DNA from 2 places in the Phytohabitans kaempferiae genome. Region 1 is predicted to be linked to the other one. Evidence: riboswitches for the same ligand, from Rfam matches in the RefSeq annotation. Region 1 holds a riboswitch; the other holds the start of a gene.
What was found. A riboswitch is a leader RNA that binds a small molecule or an ion and turns the genes downstream of it on or off. The one in region 1 is predicted to bind glycine.
Positions count from the first base shown of each region.

Region 2: linked by a shared signal. The riboswitch ahead of gcvP (aminomethyl-transferring glycine dehydrogenase) and the one ahead of gcvP (aminomethyl-transferring glycine dehydrogenase) in region 1 are both predicted to bind glycine.

Region 1 is NZ_JBHLUH010000023.1:59,412-66,671, forward strand. It holds gene ACFFIA_RS15410 (alpha/beta hydrolase) at 1-121, shown strand, start outside; gene ACFFIA_RS15415 (CehA/McbA family metallohydrolase) at 298-2,064, shown strand; gene ACFFIA_RS15420 (IclR family transcriptional regulator) at 2,057-2,869, opposite strand; gene ACFFIA_RS15425 (NADP-dependent succinic semialdehyde dehydrogenase) at 2,904-4,280, opposite strand; glycine riboswitch at 4,535-4,630, shown strand; glycine riboswitch at 4,631-4,729, shown strand; gene gcvP (aminomethyl-transferring glycine dehydrogenase) at 4,783-7,260, shown strand, end outside.
Region 2 is NZ_JBHLUH010000085.1:10,789-18,048, forward strand. It holds gene ACFFIA_RS38945 (small basic family protein) at 1-289, shown strand, start outside; gene ACFFIA_RS38950 (DUF881 domain-containing protein) at 354-1,292, shown strand; gene gcvH (glycine cleavage system protein GcvH) at 1,308-1,688, shown strand; gene odhI (oxoglutarate dehydrogenase inhibitor Odhl) at 1,808-2,251, shown strand; gene ftsR (transcriptional regulator FtsR) at 2,344-2,988, shown strand; gene ACFFIA_RS38970 (bifunctional nuclease family protein) at 3,101-3,565, shown strand; gene ACFFIA_RS38975 (MerR family transcriptional regulator) at 3,708-4,283, shown strand; gene ACFFIA_RS38980 (LuxR C-terminal-related transcriptional regulator) at 4,295-4,543, opposite strand; glycine riboswitch at 4,736-4,831, shown strand; gene gcvP (aminomethyl-transferring glycine dehydrogenase) at 4,895-7,260, shown strand, end outside.

The sequences.
Region 1 (7,260 bases):
TTTCATTCGCTGGACGGCGATCGTCGACGAGGCAACCGACACCATCGAATGGGTCGGCGAGCTCTTCCGGTCATGGTGGGGCGCGGTCGACAGCGACGGCCAGAACAGGGCCGGAGAATGACTACCAGGCATCCTGCCTCTCTCCGGAGGCTCCAGGAGCGGAACGGATTCGACTGGGGCCGCGAGCTCAACGACCCGCGCCGGCTGATCACGCGATACGAGCGCTTTTGCCGTAGAGAAACCTGGCTGGAGGGATTCTTCGAGGCCTTTCACAGGGGCGAGCTCACGGTCGATCCGGTGGACTTCGTGGTATCCGCACTTCGTGACCCGCAGGCTCCCGAGGTCGTCGTCTGGGACTCTGGGTGCGCCAAGCTTGGCCCGCTACGTCCCTTCGTGATTCCTGGCGGCCTCCTCGACCTGATCGTGTTCTCTCGACCGGACAGGCACGCATCGTTCAGTGATTCGGTGCATCGCGTGAGCTATGAGCAGCCCTGCGTGGTGATCGGCGGTCACACGGTCGAAGCCGCCGAACCGAGCGCAGCCGGGACCCTCGAACTGTCGTCGGCATACGTCTCACGCTGGACGGTCCTCGATGAGCGAGGCGGTGCGTGGTTCCCCGACGATCAACCGCACCGCTACGACGCTCAAGGTGTTCCGTATTTCTACGGACGGGCGACAACGGTACGGGTCCCGAGTGGGCCCACGCGTGTGCGCGTGGCGCGCGGCACCGAGTTCAAGGCCGTCGAGCAACTGGTTGACATTGCGCCCGATCGGACGATTGAACTCTTCGTCGAACCCGAGCGCATCCACAACGGATTGGCGCGCGGCTGGGCGAGTGCCGACCTCCACGTCCACCTGAACTACTCAGGCGACCATGTCAACGACATCGCGCGTGGACGGGTGGTGCGACAGGGGGAGGGACTGCACGTGATGAACCTCCTCGCCGCGAACTGGAACACTGATCTGATCTACGACGACATTCTGCTCACCGAGACCTTGCAGGCCAACCACGCGGACGACGACGGCACCGTAGTCGGCGTGGAGTACCGCAACAACCTGTACGGTCACATGACGGTGCTCAATCCCGATGCTCGACCGGAGCGTTTCCACACGGGTCATCCGCGCGCCACCCACGACGTAGACTGGCCGCCGAACTCTCAAGCGGCCGGCGCTTTCCGCGAGGGCGGCGCGTTCGTCACCTATACGCACCCCTTCCTCGTCGATGTCGCGGCCGCAGGCGGACTGGACGAGGTCTTCTCTCGTGCGCGGGCACGATCCTGCGAGGCTAGGGCGCTGGTGGTGGATGCGCCGCTCGGCCTGGTCGACGGCGTCGATGTCGTGGGCGGGCCGAACCACATCATCGGTTCAATGGAGGTCGTACGCCGCCTCTACAACTGCGGACTGCGCTTTGCCTTGACTGCGGGGACGGACGTGTTGCTGTCGTTCAGCAGTGCCTGGGGCGAGTTGTCGAATCCCCCGGGTTGGTTCCGCGCGTACGCCGAGATCGGTACAGAACAGCCGACGAGCCGACGCTGGCAGCAGGCGGCATCGGCCGGACGAACGTTCGTGACGAACGGACCATGGCTCGAGCTGACGGTCAACGACGTGGGGATCGGAGGTTGCGTCGAGGCCGGCCCAGGGGCGAGGCTGCAGGCGAAGGCCGAAGTGAGCGGCGCCGGGCTGGAGGAACTGCTCATCGTGGGACCCGACGGGCCGCTCGCCCGCTCGGAGATCGTCTCGGACGATGGCGCATCGTTGAGCGTGGAGCTCGCGGTCGAGTCCCCGACCTGGCTCGCGGCGACGGCACATGGCGGGAAGCGTGCCACCTTGTATGGCGACCAGCCTTCGGTCTTCGCGCACACCAGCCCAGTGTGGGTTCGTGTGGACGGGCGAGAGATCGCGCGCGCCGACGACGCGCAGTGGTGCCTGGACTGGATTGCTCGATTCCAGGAGCTGGTTCGCGCAGACGGCCGCTTCTCCGCGGAAGCGCAGTGGGATGACTTCGAGGCCGACTGCTCTCGGGCGACGCGTTTCTATGCTGCGATCGCAGGACGAACTACCTGAGCGCAGCGCTCACTCGACGACCCATCTCCTGGACCGTACGCCGCGCCGGGTAATCGCCGTCCACGACCATGGAATCGCGCAGCCCCGTCACGCTCACAGCGGCGATGACTTTGCCCGCTGCATCGACGACGGGCGCGGCGACGCAGACCACGTTCGGGTGTGACTCCTCGTCGTCCACGGCGAACCCGTTGGTGCGGGCAGCGATCACCTGCTCGCGGAGGATCGCGGGGTCGGTGACCGTTCGGAGGGCCAGCGGCTCGAAGGTCATGCCGCCGATCCACGAGTCGAGCGCATGATCGGTCAACCCGCTCAACAGAACCTTGCCCATAGCCGTAGCGTGAACCGGAAGACGACCACCGACCCGCGTGACGATCTGGATTCGGGTCTCTGAGTCCTGGACCTTGTCAACGTAGAAGACGTGGTAGCCGTCGAGGATGCCCAGGTTGCAGGTACAACCGGTCGCGCGCGACGTGGCAAGTAGCTCGGGACGGCCGGCCTCGATGAGTGCCTGCGTGATGTCGACCGCAGTTCCCAGCTCGAACACTCGCAGACCGAGCCGATAACCGCGATTCTGGTCGGGCACAAGGTAGTTGATGCTGACCAGGCTCTTGATGAGCGAATGGGCGCTCGTCTTGGGGATGTCGAGCTCGTTGACGATCTCAGCGAGGCGGACCCCGCGCCCGGCGGCTCCGACGTATTCCAGGATGTGCAGCGCCCTGGTGGCGGATCGGACCGAACTCGATGCGTCGGCGCCACCGGAGCCCGTCAGGGTGCTGGGGTGATCTTCCCCATCTGCAGAGTGCACACCAGCAGGATAGTCCGACATGATGGCTTGCCGATCACGCTCGCCAGACGGTCTTGAGGTTGCAGAACTCTCGAATGCCGACGGCAGCGAGCTCCCGGCCGAACCCGGAGTCCTTGATCCCGCCGAACGGCAATTCTGGGTATGACACCGTCATGCCGTTCAGGAAGACCGCTCCGGCATCCAGCGCCGAGACGAACCAGTCCTGCTCATCGCGATCGTTGCTCCACACAGCCGAGCTCAGCCCGAAGGTGGTCTGGTTGGCGATCCGGACGGCGTCCTGCCGATCCTGCGCCCGATAGACCGAAGCCACGGGCCCGAAGGCTTCCTCGCCGACCAAACGCATCTCGCTGGTCAGGCCGGTGACGACCGTGGGCTGATAGAACCACCCCGGGCGGTCCGGTGTAAAACCCCCGACAAGGACGGTCGCGCCCTTGGCAACGGCGTCGTCGACGAGCTCGGCGAGTTCGTCGCGGCCACCGCGGGTCGCTAGCGGGCCGACATCCGTCGCCTCATCGAGGGGATCGCCGACGGTGAGGTCGGCCATGTGCTTGACGAAAAGCCGGAGGAAATCGTCATGGACATCCGTGTGCACGATAAATCGCTTACCGGCAATACAAGACTGACCGTTGTTCGCCACTCGTGCGCGCACGGCCGTCTCCGCGGCAGCCTCAAGGTCGGCGCTCGGCATGACGATGAACGGGTCGGAGCCGCCGAGCTCGAGCACCGTCTTCTTGATCGACCTGCCTGCCGCCGCTGCGACCGAACGGCCGGCAGGCTCTGAGCCGGTCAGCGTCACGGCCGCAACCCTGCGGTCCGCGATCACCGCTTCGACGTCTCGTGCGCCGATGAGAAGTGTGTTCAGCGCGCCTGCCGGAAAACCGGCTCGTTCGAAGAGCGTGTCCAGGTAGATCGCAGACCGCGGGACGTTCGAGGCGTGTTTCAAGAGGCAGGCGTTGCCGGCCATGAGTCCGGGCGCGGCAAATCTCACGACCTGCCAGAGCGGATAATTCCATGGCATGACGGCGAGTACCACGCCGATCGGATGGTAACGAGCGAACGCCTGCGATGCGTTGACGGCCGAGGGATTTGCGAGGTGCTCGTCGGCGAGGAATTCGGCCGCGTGATCGGCGTAAAACCGCAGCGTCTTCGCGCACTTGTATACCTCCGCGCGCGACTGGGCGATCGGTTTCCCCATCTCGACAGTGATCATTCTGGCGGTGTCCTCGGCGTCACCTTCGAGGAGCTCGGCGGCCCGGCGCGTCCATCGTGCACGGTCCTCGAACCCGGTCACGCGCAACTCCAAGTGCGCCTGGGCGGCCTGCTCTACACGACGCTCGATCTCGGCGGCGTCATGGGCTTCGAACTCGTCCTCGCGGACGCCGGTAGCGGGGTTGATCGTTGCCAGCACCATGCGGGGGAGCCTACAGGACGATCGCTCAGTTGTTCATCCTTGGGTACGAGCGTTCCAAATGGAGAACGCTGGCCTTGGTGGCAGGGATGTCGACGAGATCTCAGGAAGACGTCAACGGAGCCGCCGACGGCCTGATTCTCAGCTCAGAGGCCAGGTGTGAAGGGCCGTCAGGGCAGCCGGGGGCGATGACCCCGGCGACAAACGGGCGGCGGCCGATGTAGAGTCCCTGCCATTCAACTTCATATCGCGCCGTCACGGCCCGCGCGGGAGAGTCCTCGCCCCACACAGGGTGAGGCGCCGAAGGAGCAAGACTCCCCAGAACTCTCAGGCACGAGTACCGCGCAGGCCAGGCGACTCTGGAAAGTCAGGACCCAGTTCGTCCTGCGCCCACGGTGCAAGCTGCTGACAAGGCGGCGAAGCTCTCAGGTACCGATGACAGAGCGGGGAGGTGACCAGGTATGGCATCACTGTGTCGTGGTGCCGGACAGAGGGAGCCTCCGACGTGGCCGCGATTCTTGAATCCGACGCTGCTCAACCTGCTTTCACCGCCCGCCATATCGGCATCTCTGCCGGTGACCGGGCGACGATGCTGGCCGAACTGGGCTTCGGCACGCTCGACCACTTGATCGATGCAGCCGTTCCAGCCGCCATCCGATCCACCCGCCGGCTGCGATTGCCACAGCCTGTGCCGGAAGCCGATGTGGCGGCGGAACTCGCCGAACTGGCCTTTCGCAACCGAGTGTCAGTGCCGATGATTGGGTTGGGTTACTACCCGGCTATCACGCCGGCCGTCATCCGTCGCAACGTGCTACAGGACCCAGCGTGGTACACCGCCTATACGCCGTATCAGCCGGAGATTAGCCAGGGTCGGCTGGAGGCGCTGCTGAACTTCCAGACCATGGTGGGCGACCTCACCGGTCTGGCCATTGCCAATGCGTCTCTGCTCGACGAGGGCACTGCCGTCGCCGAGGCGATGATGTTGATGCGGCGTGCGTCGGGGTCGTCGTCGCGGCTCCTGGTCGACTCCGACACGCTGCCACAGACGCTCGAGGTGCTGCGCACGCGAGCGGCGGCGATCGGGGTGGAAGTCGAGCTCATCGACGTGACGGACTTGCTGCCCGGCGGCGAGTTCTTTGGTCTCGTCATCTCCTATCCCGGCTGCTCGGGGGAGATCCGCGATCTGGCTCCGCTCGTCGTACAGGCGCACGAGCGTGGGGCCCTGGTGGCGGCAGCCACTGACCTGCTGGCTCTCACACTGCTCACCCCACCGGGAGAGTTCGGGGCGGACATCGCTGTCGGCTCCGCGCAGCGCCTCGGCGTCCCGCTGTTCCATGGAGGTCCACACGCCGCGTTCATGGCGGTGCGCAAAGGGCTCGAACGGCACCTGCCTGGCCGACTGGTCGGTGTCTCCGTCGACGCCGCCGGGAACCCGGCATACAGGCTGGCACTGCAGACACGTGAGCAGCACATCCGGCGCGACAGGGCGACCTCCAACATCTGCACCGCGCAGGTTCTCCTCGCAGTGGTGGCGTCGATGTACGCCGTCTACCACGGCCCGGCCGGGCTGACCGCGATTGCGCGCCAGGTCCACGACCATGCGACGGCACTGGCCGCCGGGCTGCGGGCTGCTGGGCATGCAGTCGTCACCGAACACTTCTTCGATACGCTCACGGTGCGTGCGCCGGGTCGTGGCGCGGCTGTCGTGGACGCGGCACACGAGGCCGGTCTGCTGCTCCGGCTGGTCGATGCCGATCACGTCGCGGTCGCATGCTCGGAGATCACGACGGCCGAGCACATCAGTTCTGTGCTGGCCGCATTCGGCGCAACCCCGTGTGCCGCGCGTCAGGAAACGGCCGGCGGACTGCCGGAACGGATGCGCCGCCGGTCCGGGTTTCTCACTCACCCGGTCTTCCACGAGCACAGGTCGGAGACCGCGATGCTGCGCTACGTGCGCCGGCTGTCCGGCCGCGACTTCGCCTTGGACCGCGGCATGATCCCGCTGGGCTCCTGCACGATGAAGCTCAACGCGACCACCCAGATGGAGGCCATCGGGTTGGCCGGGTTCGCCGACCTCCACCCGTTCGCGCCACCGGAAGATGTTGCCGGGTACACGCGGCTGATCAGGCAGCTGGAGACGTGGCTGGCTGAGATCACGGGGTACGCGGCCGTATCCGTGCAGCCCAATGCCGGCTCGCAGGGTGAACTGGCGGGGTTGCTGGCGATTCGTGCGTATCACCGCGACCGCGGCGAGGCCCGGCGGGACGTGTGCCTCATTCCCGCCAGCGCGCACGGCACCAACGCCGCCTCGGCCGTGCTGGCCGGGATGCGCGTGATCGTCATTGCCTCTCAGGACGACGGGGCCGTCGACCTGGCGGATCTTGAGGCGAAATGCCGCCAGCACGCGGACGAGCTGGCTGCGGTGATGGTCACCTACCCATCGACCCATGGAGTTTACGAGGACGGCATCTCCCGGCTGTGCGACCTCGTCCACGAATACGGCGGTCAGGTCTACGTCGACGGCGCCAACCTCAACGCTCTGCTCGGTGTGGCCAGACCGGGTGAGTTCGGCGGCGACGTCTCCCACCTCAACCTGCATAAGACGTTCTGCGTACCGCACGGTGGCGGCGGGCCGGGCGTCGGCCCCATCGCCGTCGCCGCACACCTGGTGCCGTACCTGCCCACCCATCCGCTTCACCCCGATCCCCGGCGCCGCCTCGGCGCCGGCACGATCAGCGCGGCGCCGTACGGATCGGCCGGCATCCTGCCGATCGCTTGGGCCTATATCAGGCTCATGGGCGACGCGGGCCTGACCGAGGCCACCAAGGTGGCCGTGCTCAGCGCCAACTATCTCGCTCGACGGCTGTCGCCCTCGTTCCCGATCCTGTTCGTCGGAGAGAACGGCTTGGTCGCCCATGAATGCATCCTGGACCTGCGACCGTTGACGGCCGCGACCGGCGTGACGGTCGACGACGTCGCCAAG
Region 2 (7,260 bases), on a different contig from region 1:
GCTGCTCGACCCGACCGTGCCGGCGGCGCTCCAGCCGTACCTGCCGATCGCGGTGGTGGCCGCGCTCGACGCGGTGTTCGGCGGTGTGCGCGCCCGGCTCGACGGGATCTTCGACGACAAGCAGTTCGTGATCTCCTTCATCTCGAACGTGCTGGTCGCCGCGCTCATCGTCTACCTCGGCGACCAGCTCGGCGTGGGCGGGCAGCTCTCCACCGGCGTGGTGGTCGTGCTCGGGGTGCGGATCTTCGGCAACGTCGCGGCGATCCGCCGGCGGCTCTTCAAGGCGTGACGGGCATGAGGGGGCACACGATCTGGTACGCCGCGCGTCCGGCCGAGGTCAGGTGGGGACGGGCGTGAGCGACGAGCACAAGCCATCCGGTACCGGCTGGCCGGCACCGGAGCCGGGCGGCGAGCCGGAGCCGCGGGAGGCCGCCGAGCCGGCCGCCGAAGGTGAGGCGCGGCGGCCGGAGGCGCCGCCGCCCGCGTCCCGGGTCGCGCCCGAGCCGGACGCCGAGCCCGAGTCGCCGGAGGCGGCCAGGGACACGGCGCCCGTACCCGATGAGGAGCGCGCGGAGGAGGCGCGGCCGGCGGCGGCCAGGCGGTCGGTGACCTCGGCCGGTGTGGTCATCGCGGTGCTGCTGGCGCTGCTCGGCTTCACGCTGGTGGTGCAGCTCAAGAGCAACTCGGCCGACCAGGGGCTGGCGTCGGCGCGGCAGGACGACCTGGTGCGCATCCTCTTCGACCTGGAGTCGCGGGAGGAGCGGCTGCGCGACGAGATCGCCGACCTGGAAGACAGCCAGCGGCAGCTCAGCTCGGGCGCGGCGGGCCGCCAGGCGGCGCTCGACGAGGCCACGCGGCGCGCCGACGAGCTGGGCGTGCTGGCCGGGACGCTGCCGGCGCGGGGGCCGGGGCTGACGGTCGAGTTCCGGCAGGGCTCGGAGCGGCTGAAGGCGTCGGCGATCCTCGACGCGGTGCAGGAGCTGCGCGGCGCGGGCGCGGAGGCGATGCAGATCGCCGGGGCCGACGGCACCGCGGTGCGGATCGTGGCCTCCACCTGGTTTCTCGACCAGGAGGGCGGCGTGGGCGTGGACGGGCGGAGGCTCTCCGCGCCGTACACGATCACGGTGATCGGCGAGCCCCGGACCATGGAGACCGCGCTGAAGATTCCCGGCGGGGTGGTGGAGTCGGTGGGGAACGACAACGGTACGGTGATCGTGCAGGAGCACGAGGTGGTCGACGTGTCGGCGCTTCGCGCTCCCACCAGCCTGCAGCACGCGCGTCCCACCTCCTGATGTGAAGGATCGTCTGTGATTCCCGAGGATCTGCGTTACACGGCCGAGCACGAGTGGGTGGCCGCTGCGGGTGGCGGGCCGGTGCGGGTGGGCATCACCCATTTCGCCCAGGACGCGCTCGGTGACATCGTCTACGTGCAGCTGCCCGAGCCGGGCGCGGCGGTGGCGGCGGGCGAGGCGTTCGGCGAGGTGGAGTCGACCAAGAGCGTGTCGGAGATCTACGCGCCGCTGGCGGGCACCGTGGTCGCCCGAAACGACAAGCTGGCCGAGGAGCCCGAGGTCATCAACACCGACCCGTACGGCGAGGGATGGCTGGTCGAGATCGAGCCGGCCGATCCGGCGGCTGTCGAAGGGCTGTTGACCGCCTCGGCGTACCGTGAACTGACGGCGAGCTGACCTCGCGCGGCATCTGCCCGCGCGTCCGGTTGACCCTGTATTTCGGCGCTGGCTAGGCTCGCCCAGTCGAGCCAGACCCGTGCTCAGCGCTGCCCGAATGAGATCCGTGAGGTGGTCAGATGACTCGCCCAGACGACGAGTTTCCCCCACTCGACGTCACGTCCACGCTCAACCTCGGCTCGCTCGACGAGGTGCTCGAGGGGCCTGACACGGACGTGGTGCCGAGCCGCATGTCAGGCTCGCTGCCGCCCGGCATGGCGTTGCTCGTCGTACGGCGGGGGCCCAACGCGGGCGCGCGGTTCCTGCTCGACCACGACGTGACGACCAGTGGCCGCCATCCGGACAGCGACATCTTCCTCGACGACGTGACGGTTTCCCGGCGGCACGCGGAGTTCCATCGCGACGGCGGCACGTTCACGGTGCGTGACGTGGGGAGCCTCAACGGCACGTACGTCAACCGCGAGCGGGTCGAGGCGGCCACGCTCAGCAACGGCGACGAGGTGCAGATCGGCAAGTTCCGCCTCGTCTTCATCGCCGGCCCCCGGCCGGACGACGCCCGATGACCGCGCCCGGTGGCGCCACGCACGAGCACCAGGGGGCTGGGTAGAGGGTGACGGCGGAGCGGGCCGAGGCGGGAGCGCCGCCGCCAGCGCTGATGAGCATTGGCGAGGTGCTCGCCGAACTGCGCGCGGAGTTTCCCGACACCACCATCTCCAAGCTGCGCTTTCTCGAGGCGGAGGGGCTCGTCGAGCCGCGGCGGACCCCGGCCGGCTACCGCAAGTACAGCTGGGACGACATCGCCCGGCTGCGCTTCGTGCTGAGCGCGCAGCGCGACCAGTACCTCCCGCTGCGGGTGATCCGTGAGCAGCTCGCCTCGCGCGACGCGGCCCCGGTGCGCCTGGTGGCGGTCGGCTCCGCGCCCGAGGGTGACTCGCGGCTGACCCGCGACGAGCTGGTCGCCCGTTCGGGGCTGGACGTGACGACGCTCGGCGAGGTGGAGCGGCTGGGGCTGCTCGCGCCGATCGCCCCCGGGCGGTACGACGCCGACGCGCTCGCCGTCGCCACCGCGGTGGCCGGGCTGGCCGCGTTCGGGCTGGAGCCCCGGCACCTGCGCGCGTACCGGGCCGCGGCCGACCGCGAGGTGGGGCTTTTCACCCAGCTGCTGGCCCCGCTGGCGCGGCAGAACGACCCGGCGGCCCGGGCCCGCGCCGACCAGACCGCGGCTGACCTGGCGCGCCTCTCGCAGCAGTTGCACGCGGCGCTGGTACGCGCGGGGCTGCGCGATGCGCTGGGGCGCTGAGGCGGCCGTGTCAACGGCTCGGTGGCGTTGACACAAACCGCAGGGGACGGGCCACCGGCGGTCCGTGTACCGTGACGGTGAGGCGGGAAGACACAACCACACGGAGGCGGCGGTGCGCGAGCTGAGCGTGGTCGGGGTGCGGGTGGAGCTGCCCAGCAACCAGCCGATCGTGCTGCTCAGAGAGGTCGAGGGCGACCGTTACCTGCCGATCTGGATCGGTGCGGTCGAGGCCACCGCGATCGCGTACGAGCAGCAGGGCGTCAAACCGGCCCGGCCACTCACCCACGACCTGCTGCGCGACATCCTGGCGGCCCTGAAGGCCCCGTTGCGCGCGGTCGAGATCACCGAGCTGAAGGAAAACGTGTTCTACGCCGACCTGCTGATCGGCGACGGGCTGCGGGTCTCGGCCCGGCCGAGCGACTCGATCGCGCTGGCGCTGCGTGTCGGCGCCCCGATCCGCTGCGCCGAGCAGGTGCTGAGCGAGGCCGGGATCGTGATCCCGGACGAGCAGGAAGACGAGGTGGAGAAGTTCCGGGAGTTCCTGGAGCAGGTGCGCCCGGAGGACTTCGCCGGCTAGGGGTGAACCATCCCTCGGGCGCGGCGTGTCGGGCCAAACCTTCCCCGGCAACCCTCCACATGCGCTATAGGGTTGGCCCGGCGGCCGGCGCGGGCCTTCTTTGCGAGCGCCAGCCGGCACAGCCCCGTTGGGAGGTTGCCACATGGATGAGGGTTCCTCCTCAGTAGCCGCCGTGGGCGGCGAAGAGGTCGACACCGTCGGATATCGCGGTGTGACCGCCTGCCACGCGGTCGGGATCAGCTACCGACAGCTGGACTACTGGGCGCGCACGGCGCTGGTGGTGCCGAGCATCCGGGACGCCTCGGGCTCGGGCACGCAGCGGCTGTACTCGTTTCGCGACCTGGTCGTGCTCAAGGTGGTCAAGCGGCTGCTCGACGCCGGCGTCTCCCTGCAGAACATCCGGAAGGCGATCGAGACCCTCCGCTCGCGCGGTGTCGACGACCTGGCCGGCATCACGCTGATCTCCGACGGCACGACGGTTTACGAGTGCCGTTCGCCGGAGGAGGTCGTCGACCTGCTCCAGGGTGGCCAGGGCGTGTTCGGCATCGCCATCGGCGGCGCCTTCAAGGAGATCCAGGGCTCGCTGTCGCACCTGCCGGCGGAGCCGGCCGCGGGCGCGCCGGTGACGACCGAGGTGGCCGCCGCCGACGCCGACGACACCGACGCGATGGTGGGCGACGAGCTGGCCGCCCGGCGGGCGCGCCGCCGGGCGGGCTGAGGCTCCCCCGGTCACCGGTCCTCTCCGGGCGGATCGCCCGGAGGCCGTGGGTCGGCGGGCTGGGCGGCGCGCAGGGCGCCGAGCGCGAGGCCGAGCTGGAAGCGGTTGTCCACACCGAGGCGGTCCATCAGCCCGCGCAGGATGTAGGAGACCGAGCGGGCGCTGATGCGCAGCTCGCGGGCCGCGCTGGCGTCGGTGTGCCCGCGGGCGAGCAGCTCGATGAGGGCGCGTTCGCGTGGTTCGAGCGCGATGTCGTGCAAGGCGTACTCCTGACCTTCCTTGTGCGGCGCCCATGCAACCAGCCCGCGCCGGACCCGGCGGTCGCCGTGATCCCTTCGTGACCGGACCTTGCGAGATCGCGCAACGTCCCTCGGCCGCCCAGGTGGTGGATCTTGTGGGGGACCAGGACATCCGGGCGAAACACGCGTCCTGGTAGGTTTGACCTCGCCGGTACCACCCGCGCGGGAGAGACCGCCAGCATCGACTGGCGGCGCCGAAGGGGCAAATCCTCCCCGGAACCTCTCAGGCAAAAGGACCGCGAGGGCAGGCGACTCTGGAGCGCTGGCGCGACAGAGGGGGAGGTTGCTGAGCCGACCTTCCAGGAGCCGCCCATGAGTTTCGCCGCCCGCCACATCGGACCCTCCGGCGCCGAGCAGCGCCGCATGCTGGAGACCGTCGGATACGGCTCGCTCGACGAGCTGATGGACGCCGCGATACCCGAGGTGATCCGCTGGCACGAGGGGCTCGACCTGCCGCCGGCCGCCACCGAGGAGGAGGCGCTCGCCGAGCTGCGCGCGCTCGCCTCGCGCAACACCGTGGCGGTCTCGATGATCGGCCTCGGCTACCACGGCACACACACGCCGGCGGTGATCCGCCGCAACGTGCTGGAGAACCCGGCCTGGTACACCGCGTACACGCCGTACCAGCCGGAGATCAGCCAGGGGCGGCTGGAGGCGCTGCTCAACTTCCAGACCATGGTGGCCGACCTCACCGGCCTCACCACCGCCAACGCCTCCATGCTCGACGAGGCGACCGCCGCGGCCGAGGCGATGACCCTCGCCCGCCGCGCGAGCAAGAGCACCAGCATGGTGTACGTGGTGGACGCCGACGCGCTGCCGCAGACGCTTTCGGTCATCCGCACGCGGGCCGAGCCGCTCGGCATCACGGTGCGGGTGGTCGACCTGGCCTCCGAGCCGCTGCCCGGCGAGTTCTTCGGGCTGCACCTCCAGTACCCCGGCGCGTCCGGCGTGGTGCGCGACCACGCCGCGCTGGTCGAGGCGGCGCACGGGGTCGGCGCGCTGGTCACCGTCGCCGCCGACCTGCTGGCGCTCACGCTGCTGCGCCCGCCGGGGGAGATCGGCGCCGACATCGCGGCCGGCACCACGCAGCGGTTCGGCGTACCGATGGGGTTCGGCGGCCCGCACGCCGGCTACCTCGTGGTCCGCGCGGGGCTGGAGCGGATGCTGCCCGGCCGCCTGGTGGGCGTCTCCCGCGACGCGGACGGCGCGCCGGCGTACCGGCTGGCGTTGCAGACCCGCGAGCAGCACATCCGCCGGGAGAAGGCGACCAGCAACATCTGCACCGCCCAGGTGCTGCTCGCCGTGATGGCCGGCATGTACGCCGTCTACCACGGCCCGGCCGGGCTGCGCGCGATCGCGTCCCGGGTCGCCGACCGAGCGGCGACGCTCGCGGCGGGGCTGCGGGCTGGCGGGGTGCCGCTGGTCAGCGACGACTTCTTCGACACGGTGACCGCGGTGGTGCCGGGGCGGGCCGCCGAGGTCGTCGAGGCCGCCGCGGCGCGCGGGGTCAACCTGCGGCTCGCCTCGCCCGACGCGGTGGGGATCGCCTGCGACGAGACGACCACGCCCGCGCACCTGGCCGAGGTGTGGGCCGCCTTCGGGGTCGCCCCGGTCGAGCCGGTCACCGCGTCGGTGCCGCTGGCGCGCGCGTCCGAGTACCTCACGCATCCGGTCTTCCACAGCCACCACTCCGAGACGGCCATGCTGCGCTACCTGCGGCGCCTCGCCGACAAGGACTACGCGCTCGACCGCGGCATGATCCCGCTCGGCTCCTGCACGATGAAGCTCAACGCCACCACCGAGATGGAGCCGGTCACCTGGCCGGAGTTCGCCGACGTGCACCCGTTCGCGCCGGCGTCGCAGGCGGCCGGCTACCGGGAGCTGATCGGCCAGTTGGAGGGGTGGCTCGCCGAGGTCACCGGGTACGACGCGGTGAGCGTGCAGCCCAACGCCGGCTCCCAGGGCGAGCTGGCCGGGCTGCTGGCGATCCGGGCGTACCACCTGTCCCGCGGCGACACCGGCCGCGACGTGTGCCTGATCCCGTCCAGCGCGCACGGCACCAACGCGGCCAGCGCGGTGATGGCCGGGATGCGCGTGGTCGTGGTGGCCTGCGACCCGGACGGCAACGTCGACCTGGTCGACCTCGACCGCCAGATCGCCGCGCACCGCGACACGCTCGCGGCGGTGATGGTGACGTACCCCTCGACCCACGGCGTGTACGAGACCGGCATCGCCTCGCTCTGCGCCAAGGTGCACGACGCGGGCGGCCAGGTGTACGTCGACGGCGCCAACCTCAACGCGCTCGTCGGCTACGCCAAGCCGGGCCGCTTCGGCGCCGACGTGTCGCACCTCAACCTGCACAAGACGTTCTGCATCCCGCACGGCGGTGGCGGGCCGGGGGTCGGGCCGGTGGCGGTGCGTGCCCACCTGGCGCCGTACCTGCCGTCCGCGGGCGGTGGCGAGGCGGCGGGGGCGGTGTCCGCGGCGCCGTTCGGGTCCGCGGGGATCCTGCCGATCCCGTGGGCGTACCTGCGGATGATGGGCGCCGACGGCCTGACCCGGGCGACCGGCGCGGCGGTGCTGGCGGCCAATTACGTGGCGGCGCGGCTGCGCGAGCACTACCCGGTGCTGTACGCGGGCAACAAGGGCCTGGTCGCCCACGAATGCATCCTCGACCT